DNA from 3 places in the Comamonas thiooxydans genome. Region 2 is predicted to be linked to each of the others. Evidence: predicted binding sites of a transcription regulator. Region 2 holds the regulator's gene; each other region holds the start of a gene.
The links. Region 2 encodes LexA, which represses DNA repair genes until DNA is damaged. Its sites were predicted from a motif close to ACTGTATNNNNATACAGT; they were not measured.
Positions count from the first base shown of each region.

Region 1: the regulator LexA is predicted to act here: its motif matches at 5,126-5,143, upstream of recA (recombinase RecA).
Region 3: the regulator LexA is predicted to act here: its motif matches at 1,686-1,703, upstream of CTR2_RS07815 (DUF5131 family protein).

Region 1 covers NZ_AP026738.1:5,886,813-5,893,894, reverse strand. The annotation lists gene CTR2_RS27430 (sporulation protein) at 151-954, shown strand; gene CTR2_RS27425 (tripartite tricarboxylate transporter substrate binding protein BugE) at 1,046-2,023, opposite strand; gene CTR2_RS27420 (sensor histidine kinase) at 2,244-3,686, opposite strand; gene CTR2_RS27415 (response regulator) at 3,778-4,455, opposite strand; gene CTR2_RS27410 (MarR family winged helix-turn-helix transcriptional regulator) at 4,571-5,062, opposite strand; gene recA (recombinase RecA) at 5,201-6,310, shown strand; gene recX (recombination regulator RecX) at 6,494-6,964, shown strand; gene CTR2_RS27395 (hypothetical protein) at 7,024-7,082, shown strand, end outside.
Region 2 covers NZ_AP026738.1:3,667,692-3,674,773, reverse strand. The annotation lists gene CTR2_RS17015 (hypothetical protein) at 83-409, shown strand; gene CTR2_RS17010 (universal stress protein) at 716-1,177, opposite strand; gene CTR2_RS17005 (hypothetical protein) at 1,320-1,565, opposite strand; gene CTR2_RS17000 (hypothetical protein) at 1,985-2,407, opposite strand; gene lexA (transcriptional repressor LexA) at 2,576-3,247, opposite strand; gene CTR2_RS16990 (asparaginase) at 3,330-4,313, shown strand; gene adk (adenylate kinase) at 4,572-5,228, opposite strand; gene kdsB (3-deoxy-manno-octulosonate cytidylyltransferase) at 5,619-6,395, opposite strand; gene CTR2_RS16975 (Trm112 family protein) at 6,399-6,590, opposite strand; gene lpxK (tetraacyldisaccharide 4'-kinase) at 6,689-7,082, opposite strand, start outside.
Region 3 covers NZ_AP026738.1:1,709,688-1,716,769, forward strand. The annotation lists gene CTR2_RS07810 (TnsA endonuclease N-terminal domain-containing protein) at 1-1,633, shown strand, start outside; gene CTR2_RS07815 (DUF5131 family protein) at 1,735-2,598, shown strand; gene CTR2_RS07820 (three-Cys-motif partner protein TcmP) at 2,635-3,912, shown strand; gene CTR2_RS07825 (three-Cys-motif partner protein TcmP) at 4,012-4,761, shown strand; gene CTR2_RS07830 (Arm DNA-binding domain-containing protein) at 5,316-5,732, shown strand; gene CTR2_RS07835 (Crp/Fnr family transcriptional regulator) at 6,148-6,831, opposite strand; gene CTR2_RS07840 (ABC transporter substrate-binding protein) at 6,996-7,082, shown strand, end outside.

The DNA.
Region 1 (7,082 bases), 2.2 Mb from region 2:
CTCCTCTCTCTACGCGCTGCGCGCCAGGGGAGAAGGACGCAGCCCTCGCTGCGGGGCCGCCCTTGCCCGGCTGCCCGCGATTGGAATGCGCCAGGTTCACAGGCTAAGTAAGGGCTGTAACCTGGCGGATAACATTGATATGGGAACGCCATGCTGAGAATTGTTTTTCTGCTCCTGGTGCTGGGCAACGCCGGCTACTACCTGTGGAGCCACGGCCATCTGGCCGGCATGGGGCTGGCGCCGGAGTTGCAGTCCGAGCCGCAGCGCCTTCAGGAGCAGATCAGGCCGGATGCCCTGGTGCTGCAGCAGCCCGAAGCGGCGCAAGCTCCGACCATTGAACCCGCAAAAACTGCGGAGCCCGAAGCACCTGCGGTGGACGACAGCGCGCCGCCCGCCGCTCCCGAAAGCAAGTCGGATGGCAAGCCCGAAGCCGCAACCGTCGCGGCCAGGGAAACCAAGGATGCCAAGGACACGAAGGATGCCAAGACAGCTATCAAGGAGCCCGAGGCCTGCTATCAGGCCAACGGCATCGAAGAGGCGCAGGCCGACAGCATTCGCCGTGCGCTGGCGGGCAAATCCAGGAGCGATTGGGAGCTGGTGGCAAGCCATCAGGGCGGGCGCTGGATGGTCTATATGGGCAAGTTCCCAGACGCCGAATTCATGGATCGCAAGCGCGGCGAGTTGCGCCTGATGAATATCGACTTCGACCGCGCCGGCGGCAGCTTCGAGCCCGGTCTGTCGCTGGGGCGTTTTTCGACGGAAGAAGCTGCCCAGCGTCAGCTGGCCACTTTCGCGCGCCAGGGCGTGCGCACCGCGCGCGTGGTGCAGGAGCGCCCCGATGTGACCACCTATGCGCTGCGTCTGCCCAAGGCCACGCCGAGCTTGCGCAACGAAGTGGCGGCGCTGGCTGGCAAGAACCTGGTGCCCAAGGCCTTGCAGGCCTGCGCCAAGTAATTTTCGTAGCACTTATCGCAAAAAAGGCCTGCATTTGCAGGCCTTTTGTATTGGAAAACCAGTTACGACAGGCGCAACCAGCTCCTGTTTTTTAGTCAAGATGAATATTGGCGACAGCTGCCAGCTTCTTCATCTTGGCCACTTCGCTGGCGATCTGCTTGGTGAAGTCGGCGCTCGATGTGCCCGAGGGGTACAGGCCTTGAGCAGCCATGCGCTGCTTGACGGCGGGATCCTTGAGTGCGGCAATGATGGCTTTTTGCACACGTTCCACTTGTGCGGCGGGCGTGTTCTTGGGGGCCACCAGGCCGAACCAGGAAGGCTCGTTCAGATCGGGGTGACCGGCCTGCGCATAGGTCTGCACATCGGGCAGCACGTCCAGGCGTTCATGCCAGGACACGGCCAGGGCGCGCACCTTGCCCGACTTGATATGGGGCAGGGACGAGTTCACCTGATCGAAGTACACGGGAACCTGGTTGCCCAGCACGTCGTTGATGGCCGGTGCAGAGCCACGGTAGGGGATGTGGTGCATTTCGGTGCCCGTGCTCTTGAGGAACTGGGCGCCCCACATATGGCCGATGGTGCCGTTGCCGGGGGTGGCATAGGACACCTTGCCGGGGTTGGCCTTGAGGTAGGCCACAAACTCGGCAAAAGTCTTCACGGGAATCAGCTTGGGGTTGATCACCAGCACGCCGGGTGCCTTGACGATCTCGGTCACGCCCACGAAGTCGTTGATCGCGTCGTAAGGCAGCTTCTTGAACACGGCGGGATTCACGCCATGGGTGGACAGGGTGGCAATACCGAAAGTCACGCCATCGGTGGCGCGAGCCACTTCGGCCATGCCGATGGAGCCGCCGGCGCCGGCCTTGTTTTCAATCACCACGGCCTGGCCGCCCAGCAGCTTGATCAGCACGTCCTGCATATTGCGGGGCACCATGTCGGTAGGGCCGCCAGCGGGGAAGGGCACGACGATGCGCAGAGGACGCGAAGTGTCCTGCGCCATGGTCATGCCGGAGAAGGAAGAAGCGGCTGCGGCAGCAGCGGCGGTGTAGATGAATTGACGTCGTTGCATCAAAAAGCTCCCAGGATCCAGTGATTCCAAATTGTTGTCTTGCAGAGCGCAAATAGCGACTCTTCAGACAACCCATGATCGAATTGATTCTAGGGTAAGCGAGAGCTTGCCAAATACGCAGTTTCCGATATCTGCATCGGGGCAAACGGGCGCAAAGCCAAGCCTGGCGCGGCTTCTCAGCCTGGGAAGGCACCGAATTGGTGCATTTTTAGGTTGCGCTTCACTGCTGTCCGGGCATGGCCTTGAAGCGCACGGTAAACAGCGCCCCCGGCGGGGGATGACCGGGCCTGGCATCCTGCAGCAGCACTTGTGCCCCGTGCTGGCGGGCGATTTCCATGACGATGGGCAGGCCCAGACCGGAGCCGTCGGCTTCGGAGCCCAGCGCCCGGTAAAAAGGCTGGAAGATCAGTTCGCGCTCGCCCAGCGGCACGCCGGGGCCTGAATCCTCGACCTGCAGCAGCAGCGTCTGGCCGAAATGATCGGCCTGCACGCGCACGGTGACCATGCCCGGCTGGGCGCTGGTCGAGGGCGTGTAGTTGATGGCGTTGTCCACCAGATTGCGCACCAGCTCTGCCAGCAGCGTGGCATTGCCGTTGAGCCAGACTCCGGGCGTGCTGGCGCTGGCACCCTCGTAGCCCAGGTCTATGTGCTTGTCCATGGCGCGCGGCAGGCAGTCCTGTACCACCTCGGTGACGATGCGCACGAGGTTGCAGCCCTGCATGGCGGGCACGGCGCTCTCGGCCCGTGCCAGTGCCAGCAGCTGATTGACCGTATGGGTGGCGCGCATGCTTGAGCGGCCGATCTGCGCCAGCGAGCGCTTCAGGTCTTCGGTATTCGTGCCCTCGCGCTGGGCCAGGTCGGCCTGCATGCGCAGGCCCGCCAGCGGGGTCTTGAGCTGGTGGGCCGCGTCGGCCAGAAAACGTTTTTGCGTGGCGATGGAGTCATGCAGGCGCTGCAGCAGATCGTTGACCGAATCGACCAGCGGCACCACCTCCAGCGGCACATCCTTGTGATTGATGGGCGAGAGATCCTCGGGCTTGCGCGCGCGGATGCGCTCCTCCAGCCGGTGCAGCGGTTTGATGCCGCGTGCCAGCGCCAGCCAGACCAGCAGGGCGGCCAGCGGCAGGATGACGAACTGCGGCAGCATCACGCCCTTGATGATTTCCGTGGCCAGCACGCTGCGCTTTTCGCGCGTTTCGGCGACCTGCACCAGGGCGTTGGGCTCGCCGGGCAGCGGCATGCGCACCCAGATATAGGCCACGCGCAGGTCAATGCCCTTGTATTCCTCATCGCGCAGCAGCACCGTGCCCGTGGGCGGGTCCTCATCGGTGGTGGGCGGGCGGGGCAGGTCGCGCTCGCCGGCCAGATATTCGCCCTTGGTGCCGCTGACCTGGAAGAACACCGTGTCCGATTCATCGGCGCGCAGGATCTCGCTGGCCGACTGCGGCAGATTGAACTGCACCTTGCCGCGCTGCACGATGACCAGCTGAGCCAGGGCCTGGGCGTTGTACTCCAGCGCGCGATCAAAGGGCTTGTTGGCCAGACCCTGGGCCACCAGCCAGGTCAGCGCCAGGCTCACGGGCCAGAGCAGCAGCAGCGGCGTGAGCATCCAGTCGAGGATCTCGCCAAAGAGGGATCGCTGCTCACGCTGAAAGATCTTCATGGGTGGGGCGCTATCTCATACAAGAGGCAGCCAGCGAGGGCCGCCCCGAAGCAAAGGCTGCCGTCCCCCTGGGGGGAAGCGGCGGGGCCGCTCAGGGGGGGGTGATTTTTTCCAGGCAATACCCGAGGCCGCGCACGGTGGCGATGCGGATCGGGCCTTTCTCGATTTTCTTGCGCAGGCGGTGGATATAGACCTCGATGGCGTTGTTGCTCACCTCTTCGCCCCATTCGCACAGGCGCTCCACCAACTGGTCCTTGCTGACCAGGCGGCCCGCGCGCTGCAGCAGCACCTCCAGCAGGCCCAGCTCGCGCGCCGACAGCTCCACCATCTTGCCGTCTATGGTGGCGACCCGGCCAGTCTGGTCATAGACCAGCGGACCATGCTTGATGGTGGAACTGGCGCCACCCATACCGCGACGCGTGAGGGCGCGCACGCGCGCTTCCAGCTCGGACAGCGCAAACGGCTTGGCCATGTAGTCGTCGGCCCCATAGTCCAGGCCTTGCACCCGCTCCTCGATGGAGTCGGCGGCCGTGAGAATCAGCACCGGCAGCGCATCGCCGCGCCCACGCAGGCGCTTGAGCACTTCGAGGCCGTGCACCTTGGGCAGGCCCAGATCGAGAATCAGCAAATCGAATTCGCTGCTGGTCAGCAAGGCGGTATCGGCCTCGCTGCCATTGGCCACATGGCTGACGACGGCGCCCGAGCTGCGCAGCGTGCGCAGCAGGCCGTCTGCCAGCACCTGGTCGTCTTCGGCAATCAGTATGCGCATGGGAGTCTCCTACTTGTTATGTGTGCCTGTTTGCACTTTTGCTGCCATTGTAGGGATGGCCCATGGCTGCTCTGGGCAATTCTCGACAGCCGCTCATAGGCGTCAATACAGAATCTCAGTAGCCTTCGGCATAGGCTTCCAGGCCCAGCGCGACCACGGTGGCCACATCCGCGCCCACGGCTTCGCGAAATTCGGCCTCGGCCTGGCTTACGGCGTCGTGAAAAGCCTGAAGCCAGGCCAGGCCCGCATCGGTGAAGCGCACGCGCCTGGCGCGCGCATCGTGCGGGTCGGCCTCGCGCGTGACCAGGCCCCAGGCTTCGCACTGCGCCACCAGATCGGCCATGGCCTGCTTGGTCATGCCGGCCTTGTCGGCAAGATCGGTGAGCCGGTCGCCAGCCAGCGACAGATGGCGCGTGATGTGGATATGGGCCGCACCTACCTTGTCGCGCGCCGCCAGATTGGATAGCGCCAGCGGCACCTCCACTGCACGCGCCATGAGCTGCAGCACGCGCGCATCGAAGCGGCGCATGGCATGGCCGAGCAAACGGCCCAGATGGGTCTGGCGCCAGGCATCGGCGGGCGGGGTGACGGGAGCGATTTCCGACATGGATAAATAGTAAGGCAAACTGACTAAATATTTAAATAAATCTGCAGCATCCACATCTAAACTACTGTTCAAGCATCCAGCCTGAATGCAAAAACAGGACTGGCCACAGACAGTCATTCACCTACTTCGGAGCCTGATATGAACGCCATCGCCAAGACCAACGACGCCAACAGCGAAAAAGCCAAAGCCCTGGCAGCCGCCCTGGCCCAGATCGAAAAGCAGTTCGGCAAGGGCACCATCATGAAGCTCGGTGAAGGTGAAGCCATCGAAGACATTCAGGTCGTTTCCACCGGCTCCCTGGGTCTGGACATTGCTCTGGGCGTAGGTGGTCTGCCCCGTGGTCGCGTGATCGAAATCTACGGTCCCGAATCCTCGGGCAAGACCACGCTGACGCTGCAGGTCATTGCCGAGATGCAAAAGCAGGGCGGCACCTGCGCCTTCATTGACGCCGAACATGCGCTGGACACCAGCTACGCCCAGAAGCTGGGCGTGAACCTCAGCGACGTGCTGATCAGCCAGCCTGACACCGGTGAGCAGGCCCTGGAGATCTGCGACAGTCTGGTGCGTTCGGGTGCCGTGGACCTGATCGTCATCGACTCGGTGGCCGCATTGACGCCCAAGGCCGAAATCGAAGGCGAGATGGGCGATGCCCTGCCTGGCCTGCAGGCCCGTCTGATGAGCCAGGCCCTGCGCAAGCTGACGGCCACCATCAAGAAGACCAACTGCATGGTCATCTTCATCAACCAGATCCGCATGAAGATCGGCGTGATGTTCGGCTCGCCCGAGACCACCACCGGCGGCAATGCGCTGAAGTTCTATGCCTCCGTGCGTCTGGATATCCGCCGCACCGGCACCATCAAGAAGGGTGACGAGGCCATCGGCAACGAAACCAAGGTCAAGGTCGTGAAGAACAAGGTCTCGCCTCCCTTCAAGACGGCCGAGTTCGACATCCTGTTTGGCGAAGGCATCAGCCGCGAAGGCGAGATTCTGGACATGGGCGTGAACGCCAAGATTCTGGAAAAGAGCGGTGCCTGGTATGCCTACAACGGCGAAAAAATCGGCCAGGGCCGTGACAACTCGCGTGAGTTCCTGCGCGAGAACCCCGCGCTGGCCATCGAAATCGAAAACAAGGTGCGCGATAGCCTGGGCATCAAGCTGCTGCCCGTGGACGGTGCTGCTGCTGCCGAAGCCAAGCCTGCCAAGGGCGGCAAGGGCAAGGTGGACAAGGACGGAGTGATTGAAGGCTGATTCTTCCCCCTGAGGCGCCATGCGCCTTTCGCGAAAGGGGACGACATCCTCGCTGCGATGCGGCCCTTGCTTGATGTCCCTGGCTTGGTAAACGCCAGTGTTTGAGTGCGGGCCTCATTGCTCAAAAGGTTTGCCATCTTTGCGCAGGTTCGTCCTGCGCCTTTTTGTTTTTGGAGATGCGTCGTGAGCTTTGCCAAGCTTTCACTCAAGGGTCGAGCCCTGAGGCTGCTGGGGCAGCGCGAGCATTCGCGGCTGGAGTTGCAGCGCAAGCTGGCGCCGTATGTGGAAGAGGGCGATGACCTGCAGGCCATTCTCGATGAGCTGGAAAAGCGCGGCTTCATCAGCGTGCAGCGGGTGGTGGATTCCGTCATTCACAGCAAGTCCAGCCGCTTTGGCACGGCGCGGCTGGTGCAGGAGTTGCGCAGCAAAGGGCTGGACGATGAAGTGGTGCGCAACGCGAGCGAGCAACTGCGCGATACCGAGCTGGAGCGCGCCCGCGAGCTGTGGCGCAAGCGCTTTGGTACGCCGCCTGCCGATATCAAGGAAAAGGCCAAACAGCTGCGCTTCATGGCGTCGCGGGGCTTTTCGGCAGACGTGGCTTCACGCGTGCTGCGCGATGCCCCATACTGCGCAGCACCCGACAGCGAAGACTGAGCTGCAGCCTGCTCCCTCCTGCTGGACGAGGAACCGCTTCTTACACCGGAGGGACCCACGTGCTGACTGCTTCGCAACCCCCTGACGCCCCATCCGCCCTGCGCGTGGGCCTGAGTGC
Region 2 (7,082 bases):
CCCTACTGAATTCAAAAAAAAGCCCATGTCCCACCACCTGCAATACACTTTTGCCTCCCGTCTAGATGCCTGGATCAGGCATATGAAGCTGGCCAAGCCTTGCCATACGCAGCAGATGGCTTATGAGCTGGTGATCGACAGCTGGGTGCAAACCAATGCAGAGCTCGGTGCTTCGCAGGAATTTTTGAAGGCCTTGCGCCGGCGTCGGCTGTGCGAGGAGCATGGCTGGCGGGGGGTGAATACGAGTGTTGCGCACTGGGATCTGGATGATGCACACACTGTGCGGATCTATCTGCACGAAGACGGCTCCATCGTGGTGCAGCAAATGGACTCGCAGAATCTCCAGATTCTGTTCACCTTGCCAGGGCATCGCGAGCGATTGGGAGAAGTATCGGAGCGATGTGCCTAGCAGCCAAAAAAATGCCCGCGCAAGGCGGGCAAGTTTTGGGGTCCTCTCGATCCGGTTCTGCAGCTCACACAGTCAATGCATTTGAATAGTTGGCAGAGGCGTTACTTTGGCCTCAATCGCCGTTTATCGCTCTTGCACTGTTGCTGACGCGTTTGAACGGTTGACAGGTTGCCCCATCGGGTGCGGCCAGCAACTCCTGACTGGCTGGCCTGCATTTTGCAGCCATGACTTGCAAGTCGCTTGAGCCCATCTTGTATCGAGGCAAGCGTGCGACATGCAGGACTGCTATTCGATATTTCTGGCTCCTTAATGTTTGCCGGTGGAGGCGGGCCGGTGTACCAGCACCGGGACATGGCTGTGCGTCAGAACGCGCTGGGTTTCGCTGCCCAGCAAAATTCCACCGATACCTTTGCGACCGTGTGAAGCCATGCAAATCAGGTCGCATTGCAATTCCTGTGCCTGCTGAACAATGGCTTGGTAAACAGAGGCGTGGGTGACTCGCACAAAGTTGCAGGGTACGCCTTCAGGCTTGGCAATCTGGTCAACGAACTGCAAAGCCGCATCTGCATCGCTGTTGGCACTTCGCTCGAACTCTGTGCTGTTGTAAGTCAGCAGTGCGTCTGCGCCGTAGATGATGGCTCGGTAGTCGGGCATGACATAAAGGCCGGTCACCTTGGCGCCTTGTTCACGCGCGAGCAGAACGCCAGCACGCACGGCAGCCTCTGACAGTTTGGTGCCATCGGTGGGAATGAGCAGGTGCTTGAACATGTTCAGCCTCCTGATGCCGGAAGATGTGCCTGAGAATCAATTTATTCCAATATTTCGAGCCGCGCAATGCCTAGTTCTTGATGCAGCAGAGTTGTAGACAGGAGGTAAGACTCTGTAACGGGGCCGATCGCGTCGAGTTGTCTCATTCCTCGGGCGAAGGAGGAACGCGATTGAGGATTTCGCCAGTGGCCTCTATCTCGAACTGCTGCGGATTGAGCCAGTTGACCTCCTGATGATCGGCAGTTTCAAAGTAAATGGTAGACGGGCGTATGGAGACGCCATGCGGCATGTCGACCTCATCAAAACTCTGATAGACCAGAATCAGGCGCAGGTCTCCATTGGCGTCTTTGGCCTGTATGTGCTGCAAGAGCTTGCGGTAGGCACTCATAAGACGCCCTCGTTGACATGTGTATATGAATGTTTCCACTGTCGAAGAGGTGCCGCAATACCCTGATCCGGGTATCCGTTCTGACGCATATTCGCGCCTGACAAGGAGTTTGGAAGGCTGCGAGGCTTGTGCGAAATGCGTTCCGGCGTACAGGCGCAGGCAGAGCATCGGCAAATAATTTACATGGCGATCCAGATCGTTCGGCGTAAACACAGAGGGCCTGCTCTGGCGATATCGAGTTTTTGGCCTATGCACTGCTGGCAGAGTTGTCTGGCGCCATATCTGCCAGCCGATGGGTAAAGAGCGTTGAGATGGCTTCCTGTTGGATGCATAGGGAAGCTTTGTTGCATCGCCTGCAGGCCTATCGCGGGTCGGGCTCGAGGTTGCATGGGTGCAGGCAGTCAAACCTCACTGTGCTTTCAGACTTGCGGGGCTGTTTGCTCATGGAGTGCCATACGCTCCAGCGCGGCACAGACATCGGCCATGCGTCCGCAGATCAGCAGGCATTCGGGCTGCTTGCGTGGTTCTCGCTGCACGATTTTGAGAAGTCGTGGAGAAGCTGCTTGCCTAGACTCGTCGGTTATTGGCGATTGCAGCTCTGGTGTCGCTGCAAAGGTTTGAGGACAAAGCGTATTGCTGCCCAGGCGACTGCGGCCGCGGTTGGCGCGCATGACAGGAATGCTGATCTGCTTCGCCTTTGGACGATTGGTAGTGAAGGATGCAGGTTTTGCAGCGGTGTCGCTTGCATCATCGGAGCTGAAGTTCGGGTTGAGCGACAGCGTGGCAGGCAGGCTTTTAAGGGTCAGGCGTGTCAACGCCTGCAGTGATGTGGCGAATCCCATTTGGCAACTCCTTTGATGACCTTGCGGCATGGATAAGGGCAGGATTGCATTCTTCCGACAAAGCTCCGCCCAGGGCGAAGCTCAACGGCTTCGCGCCTACCACCTGGGCTTGAGAGGGAAAGAGGCTCGGTGCCTCCGCTGCATAGGCGGAGGGACGCCGTCTGCCGTTTACATGAACATGCTGTTGCGGATAAGGCCTACGGCCAGGCCTTCGATGGCGAATGGCTCTTCAGGATCGACGTGAATGATCTTGTAGTCGGGGTTCTCGGGCAGCAGCTCGATGCCTTGAGGCGTGCGCTTGAAGCGCTTGACGGTCACGTCGTCGCCGAGGCGGGCCACCACAATCTGGCCGTTGCGCGCTTCATGCGTGGCCTGTACTGCCAGCAGATCGCCGTCCATGATTCCCGCGTCACGCATGGACATGCCGCGGACCTTGAGCAGGTAATCGGGCTTGGCGGCAAACAGGCTGGGCTCGACCGAATAGCTCTGATCGATATGTTCCTGGGCCAGAATAGGCGAGCCAGCAGCGACGCGGCCGACCAGGGGAAGCACCAGCGGGGCCAGGGCCGTGAGCGGCAGCGCAAAGCTGGCACCGCGTGCCGCATTGATGTTGCGCACGGTATCGGCGCGCAGGCGAATGCCGCGCGATGTGCCGCTGACCAGATCTATGACGCCCTTGCGGGCGAGTGCCTGCAAATGCTCTTCTGCAGCATTGGCCGACTTGAAGCCAAAGGTGCTGGCAATCTCGGCCCGGGTAGGAGGCGCACCCGTGCGAGCGATGGTGGACTGGATGAGGTCCAGAATCTGCTGCTGGCGGGGAGTGAGCTTGGGGTGGTCCATGGGCATTCCTTGATCGATCGATGATGAATACTGTGTGTTCATCCAGTACCTGTATTTTTAATCAGTTTGAAGAGGACTGCAAGTGGAACGTGACAAAAATATCCTCATCCTGGGCACGGGTGGCACGATTGCCGGTGTCGCCGAGCAGGCCAGCACCAGCGTGGGCTACCGCGCGGCCCAGCTGGGCGTGGCTCAACTGCTGCAGGCCGTGCCGGACCTGGAGTGCGTTGCCGCTGCGTCGCTTCAGGCGGAACAACTGGCGCAACTGGACAGCAAGGATATGGATCATGCGACATGGCATGCGCTCGCGCTGCGCTGTGCCGAGCTGCTCGCGCGTGATGATGTGAGCGGCATCGTGATCACCCACGGCACCGACACCCTGGAGGAAACCGCCTGGTTTCTGCAATGCGTTCTGCGTCCGGCAAAGCCCGTGGTGCTGACCTGTGCCATGCGCCCGGCCACGGCCATCTCGGCCGACGGCCCCGGCAATCTGCGCGATGCCGTGGCCTGTGCGGCCGATGCACAGGCCGCCGGTCGAGGCGTGCTGGCGGTGATGGCGGGCAGGGTGTTCAGCGCACGCCAGGTGCGCAAGGTGCATCCTTACCGCGTGGATGCCTTCGATGGCAGTGGCGCCGGCCCGCAGGGCTGGGTGGAGGAAGGGCGTCTGCGCTGGGCAACGGGCGGGCTGCCAAGAGCCGCTGCGGCTGGCTCGCCTGCAATCGCTTTAGCGCCCGCAGGTCAATGGCCCCAGGTGGAGCTGCTGCACAGCCATGCGGGCTGCAACAGTGCCGTGGCGCTGGCGGTGATGCAGGCCTGGCATGCGGCAGGCGTGCGTGCCGTGGTGGTGGTGGGCACGGGCAATGGCACGGTCCATCAGGCATTGGTGCCAGCCTTGGACTGGGCGCAGGCGCAGGGCATGGCTTTGCGCATCACGACCCGGTGCGAGGAGGGGCCGGTGGTGGAAGCTGATGGAGCGCGGGATAGCCGTGTGAGCAGACTGCCGGCGGCCAAGGCCAGAATCAGCCTGATGCTGGAGCTGATGGGCTGGCCTTGTGCATTGGGTTGATGCTCTTATTCTGAGAGCTGCTGGCCGGTGTTGATGCGGGGTATTGACTGCATTTCTGTCTGAAATTCAATGAATGTAGGCGCAGAAAGCTATGAATGTTGATGACTGCAACGCCATCCTCGGTGCAGCTTTCCCGCATCGGACGGAGGCCGGTCGGAAGGCCTTGAGCTTTGATAAAAAAGGCCGGTGAAGACACCGGCCTTTTTTGCACAGAGATGCCTGACCGCGAAAAGTCGGCAAGGCTCCGTGAGCGAGTGATCAGGAAGCCAGAGCGGCCAGAGCGCGCTCGGTGATTTCTTCCACGCTACCTGTGCCGCTGATAGCGCGGTACTTGGGGGCCGCTGCTGCATCGGCCTTGGCCCAGTTGCTGTAGTAGTCCACCAGAGGACGGGTCTGGCTGCTGTAGACGTCCAGGCGCTTCTTGACGGTTTCTTCTTTGTCGTCTTCGCGCTGCACCAGGTCTTCACCGGTCACATCGTCCTTGCCTTCCACCTTGGGAGGGTTGAACTTGACGTGGTAGGTCCGGCCCGAGGCGGGGTGGCTGCGGCGGCCGCTCATGCGTTCGATGATGGCGTCGAAGGGCACATCGATTTCCAGCACATAGTCCAGCTTCACGCCGGCGGCCTTCATGGCATCGGCCTGGGGGATGGTGCGGGGGAAGCCGTCAAACAGGAAACCCTTGGCGCAGTCGGGCTGAGCAATGCGCTCCTTGACCAGGTTGATGATCAGATCGTCGCTGACCAGCTGGCCGGCGTCCATCACGGCCTTGGCTTGCAGACCCAGAGGGGTGCCAGCCTTGACGGCCGCGCGCAGCATGTCGCCCGTGGAGATTTGAGGGATACCGTACTTTTGGCAAATAAAGGCCGCCTGAGTGCCTTTGCCGGCGCCGGGTGCACCCAACAAAATCAGTTTCATGGAAATCCTTGAGGAGAGTAGAAATTCTTGCTGGCCTAGGCAGACGGGTGGTCGTCCGTAGTCCCCGGGCCGTATTTTTTCGCGGGCAAGGATAGCACGCACAAGACCAACACAGGCTTACACAATTCAGTCAAGGCTGTCACAAGTGCGGCCAATTGAAGGCATGTATCCGCTGCAAACGCGATTGCTGTAGTTGTAATCCAGGTGCCGAAGTCGTTACATATGCTATTCGGACTATGCGGAAAGTATAGCGATCAGCGCTTTCCTGGACTGGCTCAGGGCCCTTTGGGACGGCGTGCGCGGACTGGGCAGCTGCTGGCTTGATGCGTGAGCAGCCCTGGATGAAGACGGCCTGCGCACCGGTGTCGCCAAAGTGCGCAGGTCTTTTTTTCAACCAGCAAAAACAGCGCGCACGCGCTCTAGGTCTTCGGGCGTGTCGACGCCGGCACCCGGTGCATCGGGCGTGATATGCACGGCAATGCGGTGGCCGTGCCAGAGGGCGCGCAGCTGCTCCAGCTGCTCCATGGCTTCGGTGGGGGCGGGCGCGAGTTGCGGGAACTCGCGCAGAAAACCGGCCTTGTAGCTGTAGATGCCAATATGGCGCAGCGGTGTGAAACCTGGGTGACCGGCCTTGGGGGCCGCTGTCTGCCACCAGGCTTCATCACCGTGGTCGCGCGAGAAAGGGATGGGCGCGCGGCTGAAATAGCTGGCCAGACCTTTGGCGTCACAGACCACCTTCACCACATTCGGGTTGCGGTAGTCCGTCAGGCTATCAATAGGATGGGCGGCTGTGCCCATGCTGGCTTCGGGGCGGGCCAGCAGCAGTTGCGCCACGGCCTCGATGAGCCTGGGGTCGATCAGCGGCTCGTCGCCCTGCACATTGACGACCACATCGTCGCCGGACAGGCCCAGCTGCGCACAGGCTTCGGCCAGACGGTCGCTACCGCTGGGATGATCCTTGCGCGTCAGGATGGCCTGGATGCCATGCTCGGCGCAGGCCGCCACAATGCTTTCGTCGTCGGCCGCCACCACGCAGCGGGCTGCACCGGCCAGAGCCGCGCGTTGGGCCACGCGCACCACCATGGGCAGGCCGGCAATATCGGCCAGCGGCTTGCCGGGCAGACGGGTCGAGGACAGGCGGGCCGGGATCAGTACCGTATAGCTCATGGCTTATTGCTTTTCTTCTTCCAGCTCATCGTCGGACAGGGTGCGGGCTTCGTTTTCCAGCAGTACCGGGATGCCGTCGCGCACGGGGTAGGCCAGACGCGCGCTGTGGCTGATCAGCTCCTGATGCTCGCGGTCAAAGCGCAGCGGGCCCTTGGTGACGGGGCAGACCAGCAGTTCGAGAAGTTTGGCGTCCATGGAATATTCCTGCAAAACGGGATGAGGGCGCCAGCAGGGGGGCTGGCGCAGCAAAAAGAGATGATCAGCCGGGGGCCGATCCATAGGCTCAATGATAGTCAGGCTGGCTTGTCATCGCGGCGAATATTGGCGTTGGCCTTGGTCAGCTGCGCATCCAGCAGCTCCCAGAAGGCCTGCGGCAGCTGCAGCTTGAGGGGCACGGCCCAGGCTTCAGGATGGCTGCGCCAGAGCTTGACGGCATCTTTTTCGGTGCAAATCAAGGGTTTGTCGTTTTCCAGCTTGCGCGAGAAGCTCTCGAAATCATAGTGATCAGGCAGGGCCTGGGTTGCTGCCGGAGTGATGCCCTGGGCGGCCAGCATGGCAAAAAAGGACTCGGGGCGTGCCACGGCGGCCACGGCCTCAGGGCTCTGGTCGGCCAGGCTGCGCAGTGGGATGCTCTGGCCATGGCCGTTAGAGGCGGTGTCGGCCAGGCTGCGCTGCAGCGCGAAAGCC
Region 3 (7,082 bases), 2.0 Mb from region 2:
CACGCGCGTAGTGGCCTGCTACAACTACACTGGCACGCCCTACGTGGGGCGCGAGGTGTTGCCAGAAGTGGTTTACGCCTACGGCCTGAAGGAGGCCATCGACAAGGGCTTCCTCAAGAAGGTAACACTGCACGGCTACGCCAACACGCGCACCGACGAGTTTGTCGACATTGCCATCGAGAACTTCCTGAAGGAGACGGACGGGCTACGACCCGAAGGGCTTTCCCCGAAGCTGGCCTTCTTTGCAGCCACCGTGGAGGAGCTGACGGAAGAGCTGAAGCCCGCCGTCGAGCGTGCGCTGCTCAAGCACGGCATCCCGACCTCGCGCATCCTGGTGAACGTGGGCGACAGCAAGATCACTACCAACGACGACATCCGCGAATTCAACCGACTCGACACCGAAGGCTCGGAAAAGCAGTTCATCCTGCTGGTCAACAAGGGCCGCGAAGGCTGGAACTGCCGCTCGCTGTTCGGTGTGGGCCTGTTCCGCGAGCCCAAGTCCAAGGTGTTTGTGCTGCAAGCCACGATGCGCTGCCTACGCGCCATCGGCGAGGCCCAGCACACGGGCCACGTCTTCCTCTCGGGCGACAACCTCAACACGCTCAACGATGAGCTGCAGCAGAACTTCCGCATCAGCGCCGACGAGCTGCAGAAAACCGGAAAGGAAAAGGAGCGCGTGGAAGTGCGCGTGGTTGAGCCACCGGTCAAGATCAAGCTGGTGCGCGTGCGCAAGCTTTTCCAGATGCGCGAGAAGCAGCCCGTACAAGGGCAGGAACTGATACCCGAGCGAGAGAGCAGGGAGAAGTGGAATGAGCTGGTTGAAAAGTACCGCCTGATCGAAACACAGCAAGACGGGCTGACCGCCGCCGATGCGGCGCGCGCCTCCGACAGCCGTACCTTCGACCTGACCGCCCGCCGCGAGAAACGAATGTTCTCGCCCATGACGCTGGTTGCCGAAGTGTCTCGCTATCTCAACCGTAGCCCATTGGAGATCGAGGAGCTGCTCGACGCGACCAAGGAAGGCACTGGCGAATTGGTGACCATCACCAACGAGTTCAACGAGCTGCTGTACGACGAGATCATCCCACGCCTGTTCCGCTTGCTGTTTGACCTTGACGAGTACGAGAAGAAAGACGAGTACGAGGTTGATCTGATCAAGATGCCTCCGAACGGCTACTACGAGGTGTCTGCAGCTAAGGACAAGATAGTGCGGATGCACGACACGCAAATCAAGGACGAGGAGCGCGCAAAGAGCTTTCACCTCGACACTTATTGCTTCGACTCCGGCTCAGAGAACTGGCTGTTCTGGGATCTGTTGCGTGAGAAGCGAGTCCGGAAGATCTACTTCACCGGGATGCTGACCCACGGCCAGTCCGATTTTTTCATTCAGTACATCGACCCCGATTCGCGCACCGTGCGTAGTTACTACCCGGACTTCATCTTTCAACGCGAAGAACCGGATGGCAGCCTGAAGTACGTGATCGTTGAGGTGAAAGCTGACAATCAAATCGAGGATGCTGTGGTGCAGGCCAAGAAGGACTTTGCGCAGCAGATTGCGGTGGCCAGCGGGATGGAATACCGCATTCTAAAATCTTCTGATGCAGACAATCGCCGTTTTCGTGTACTGCTGTAGGTGCCGGCTCTGCAGGCTACATAGTTAGGCTAGGTGTAATACTGGCAGGTATACTGTAAAAAAATACAGTAGCCTGCTGCAATACACTAGACGGATAACCAATGGCAAAAGACTCCCGTATCGAATGGACACACCACACCTTCAACCCGTGGTGGGGATGCGTGCGCGTATCCGACGCTTGTGATCATTGCTATGCCGAGACATGGGCTAAGCGCTTGGGAGAGGACGTGTGGGGGGCGAAATCCGAACGGCGGTTTTTCAGTGATGCCCACTGGAAAGAGCCGCTGAAGTGGGATCGTGAAGCCAAGGAAAGCAAGACGCGGCGGCGCGTGTTTTGCGCTTCGATGGCCGACGTTTTTGAAAACCGCAAGGACTTGATTCCTCATCGCCTTCGCCTTTTGGAACTCATTACAGCCACTCCGCATCTGGATTGGCTACTATTGACCAAGCGGATTCATCTGGTGCGTAAGCAACTCCCCACGGGCTACGAATTTCCCTCCAATGTTTGGCTTGGCGCGACGGTCGAGAACCAAGATGCGGCAAAGAAACGTATCAAGTACCTGCTTGAATTCAGTTCTCCAGCAGTCCGTTTTCTTTCCTGCGAACCCTTGCTCGGTCCTTTAAATCTGCGACCATGGCTGCAGCCTGGCAAAGGTAAACCTCGTGTCGACTGGGTAATTGCCGGAGGCGAGTCTGGACCAGGCGCTCGTCCTATGGAGCCTCAATGGCCTGAGGATCTGCAAGAACAGTGCGATGAGGCTGACGTTGCATTTCACTTCAAGCAATGGGGCCATTGGGCTCCTCTTGAGCAAGCCGAAGGCTTGGTCACCGGACGAACTCCAATTCATATCGTTCGACGTGACGGTTCGGAGATTAAACTAGCTGCAGTTGGAAAAGGGAAGGCTGGTCGCTCTTTGGGGGGGCGCCATTGGGATCAATTCCCAAATACAGGAAATACTGTGTAGAGCTTATAAATTCAGTACTCGCAGAAAGGCTGGCTCTTGGCACGAAGGCACTACGATTGGGCAAATGGGCCCGCAGAGATCGATGCGCACAGCTTGACAAAGCATGAGGTGCTGGTTGATTACTTGATTCGGTATTTTGAGCAGCGAACACTGAACGCCCGTGGAAGGGAGCAACTGCGCATCACGCTAGTTGATGGATTCTGTGGCGGCGGGCTTTACACCCTTAAAGGGAAGGGGACCGAAGTTCTCGGCTCCCCACTTCGCATGCTAGGAGCTGTAGCGGAGGCTCGTGTACGCATCAATGCCCATCGCCGCAAGCCCATCGACTTAGATGTCCAATATGTGTTTATCGACAAGGATACGAAGGCGCTTTCTCATCTGAAGCATGTCTTGCATGAGCGTGGCTATGGCGATGAAGTTGGCCGTTCGATCCATTTGATTTGCGACGATTTTGTATCTGCATCATCCTCCGTCTTGCAGTTAGTTGGGCTGCATACCCCGCGTGCGAATACGGCGCTCTTCTTTCTTGATCAATACGGCTACAGCGATGTGCCAGCTCCGTTAATTCAACGAATATTTACGGAGCTGCCAAAGAGTGAAGTGGTCCTCACATTTCACGTATCCTCCTTCGCCACTTATACCAACGACGCTTTTGCGGACCAAATGTCCAGTAAGCTTTCCATTGACATCCGTACTGCTTTGGAGGGCCGCTCGATTGAGCAGATTAAAGATGAGGACGCTGCAGACTGGCGCCGGTTGATTCAAGCCGCGCTCTATCAGGCTTTGGTAGTGAGGTGCGGAGCCGAGTACTTCACCCCTTTTTTCATACGCGGGGAGGGGGCTGGTCACGGTGAGTACTGGCTCGTCCACCTTTCAAGGCACCCAAGAGCTCAGGACGTTATGAAGCAAGTGCACTGGGCTAAGCAAAACTGCTTTCTCCACTATGGAGGTGCTGGCCTGAATATGCTTGCAACCCCAATGATGGGATTTCGCCAAGAGTTCAATGGCGGGTTCCGCTTTGATGATGTTGCTCAGGCGCATTCATTCGCCGCACTAACTACGCAGCTTGCCGAGAACATCACCCAGCGAGGGCAGCCAATACAAATTGGGCAGCTTTACTCTTCCACTTGCAACACTTCGCCTGGTACCTCTCTCATGTACAAAGAAGTGCTTGAGAGGCTTGCTGCAGAGAAAGATATCTTAATCACCGGCGAGGATGGAAAGAAGCGGAAGCATGCTCGGTATATGCGTGATACGGATTGGATTGAGCGCCACAAGCAGTTCTCTCTTTTTGATGCGCCTAGGACGGTGTAGCTTATGAGCTTTCGCCTTATTTGCGATGAAGATCCATGGCCCCATCTTCCTATCGAGCGTGGTCGAGCAGGGGAGGGGGTAGGGCGGTGGGTGCCAGACATGAAGCACACCTATCTTGCCAAGTATGTGGAGGGTACTCGTCGAGCACGGGAGAAGCACAGGCAACGGGTATTTGTTGATCTGTTTTGCGGCCCTGGACGCATCCAAGTTAAAGGCGAAACCATGACACGCCCGGGAGGTGCACAAGTCGCATGGCAGCATTCTCTCCTTGACGACGTTGGATTTACTTCCTGCTTTGTCGGTGATTTGGATGCAGAGAGGGCATCCGCTTGCGCCGAGCGGCTGCGTGCGAAAGGCGCGCCAGTTACTGCCTTTCCAGGGGCTGCGGAGAGCACTGTCGATCAAGTGCTTAATGCGATCCCAAGGAGCGCGTTGTGCTTGGCGTACCTTGATCCCTATAACCTCCAGTATCTTTCGTTCAATGTGATCGAAAAGTTGGCGAAGTTACCGCGTGTCGATTTTGCAGTTCATTTCAGCACGATGGATCTGCGGCGCAACGTTCTGATGGAATACAACCCGGAGCGTGCTCGATTTGACGCAGCAGCTCCTGGATGGCGACAGCACATCGACCCACTTGCTTTTGTGCGTGGAGATGCTGATGAAGCATTCTTTGATTACTGGTGTGGGCTAGTACGAGGACTTGGGTTTGCGATCAGTCATCGGATGCCACTGATTCGTGATGAAGGGAATCGACCTCTGTATCACTTGGTATTTTTCAGCCGTCATGAGCTGCCGAACAGGATCTGGGGGGATGTTGCTCAAGGGCCAAACCGGGAGTTCGATTTCTAGAAGATTGCTTCTTAGAGAAGGAGGACTTTCGAGAGATCGCTTACAAGATCTCCTCACTTAGCTAAGGCATTTTGGGTTGCAAGAATGTGCGCAGCTCACTTTCTTCATCTTAAGCATGTGCAATAATCCGTGAGGAGGATCATTTCCCAAGTTGTTCAAAGACGTCCAACCTTAAACAAGGTAAAACGGGGGAATAACATGGGGAACAGCTGGACGAAAAAATCTTCAAAGTCTTGATTTCATGAGGTTTTGAAGAGATGATTCGATAGACGCCAGCCCACCATTCACCCATCCAAAGGGGTTCAATGAAGTTCATTGAACCCCTTTTTCTTTGGTAAATCAAAGACTTGCCTTCCGCAATCGTCCGCCAAGGTTCGCGGGCATCCGAGGCAGAGTGGGGGGTACAACTCGCCAAAAGCCTATACTTTGGCTAAGTTGTACCTCCACTTTCAGCCCAAACCCAGCAACCATGCGGCTTGGCGGCCCATGCGTTGTACCCCCACCCTGGGGCCGAGAGCGGGAATTTGTACCCCCACCTAGGAAGGCTGTACCCCATGCTGACCGATGCCCACTGCCGCAACGCCATCTGCCCACCTGATCGCAAGCAGGCGCGCTTCACCGATGCTGGCGGGCTGTACCTGCAAGTCAGCCCCGGCGGCTCCAAGCGCTGGTTCTACAAGTACCGTACTGACGGAAAAGAAAAGCAGCTTGCTTTGGGCAGTTACCCCGCCGTAGGGCTGACCGCAGCCCGCAAAGCGCGTGATGTTGCCAAGATGCAACGTGCGCAGGGCAGCGACCCTATCGAGGCCCGCAAGCTGGAGAAGCTCAACGGCGGGCCTTCTCACGGTCCATTGCTTCAGTATAAAAAGACTCCTATGCAGCGATTGCTGCACCTCGTAGCCGCATCGCGATCTATCGATCGACGCTTCATAACGGCCATCCGAGCATTGATGCCGACGACTGTCCACTGACGGGTTTTAGGTGAGCAGTGGACAGTGGCCGCCAGTTGCGGGTCGATAGGCTGCTGGAAGTCCGCTTTCACTGCTCATGAACAGGTGCTGCCGACCCATTGCAGCCGTTCATACCCCATGAAGCAGCGGTTGCTTTGCGCCCTTTGCAGCCTTGCGATCTGGCCTGCTCATGCGTCCCATGCCGTGGTAGGTGTTTTTCGCCGAATTGGTTACGCCGGGATGCCATGAACTGAGAGATGTTGACTCGGTGATCTGATAGCTATGCGCCAAGCCTACTGTTTGTCCCCATCCTCGTATATCGCCGAGCCATGGCGTGCTGCCAGCCCGACTTGCCTTCGGAAACCCACTCTGCAATTCATACTGAACTTTCATGAAGAGCACCGGTTTAAATGAAGCCTGCAGATGATGGACTTTCTCAGGGTTGTGTGCCGCAGAGAATCTCAATCCTGCGATAACCCAGGCGAATCTTCTGTTGCGCTTGAAGTTCGCGCAGCTCGACGTTGACTTTTTGGCGAGATGCTCCAACGGCATGCGCGAGATCACCTTGAGAGATGAGAAGCGCGATATTGCCGTGAACAGGCTTTCCGTTTTCCGCTGCTATGCGCTGCAACGTCGCCCAAACTCTCGCATTGAGAGTCTCCTCCGCCCTGATAAAGATCATGTCGAACAGTTCGTTCACGCGTAGGCTTAGTGCACGAGCAACGGCCAAAGATGCCAGAGCATCGCTTGCCAAAACCTCGAGCAAGGGCTGACTTGGCAAGATTAGAAGTTCGACGTCTCCGGCTGCGACAAGGTCTACCGGCACAGGCGCATTTCCCAACACCGAACTAAAACCGCTGATTTCGCCTGCTTCCATCCAGCGCGTAAATTGCTCGGCCCCTCCTGCGGTGTAGCCCACAGAGCGCAGACGTCCTGACAGCACAACCAGCACATGATGTGCAGAGTCACCTCTTTTCTGTACGAGTTGGCCATCGTGAAACGTTCGCTTGATGCCAATGGCACGAAGCCGCTGCCTAGAGGGCTCAGGGACGTTCGCCAGCCAATCCACGCGGTAACGATCACCCGATAGAAGCCTAGGGAAGTCGAGCTTGGTGTTCATCCGAACATTGTCACCTGAGGCGCAATTCAATTGGCTGGTCGATTTTTAAATCCGTTTGCGTACCGATTGTCGTAACGCTCTCTCCAACGGAAGGGATTCCCATGATTCGAAAAAAATTGATCGCTCTCGCTATAGCTTCCGTATCGGTGCTATCCACTTCGGCTATGGCTCAGTCCACCGTCTTGCGCATACAGGACTATCCAGGCTTGGGCAACTTTCTAGTTCGTGTCGCCACAGCGAATGGTCTCTGC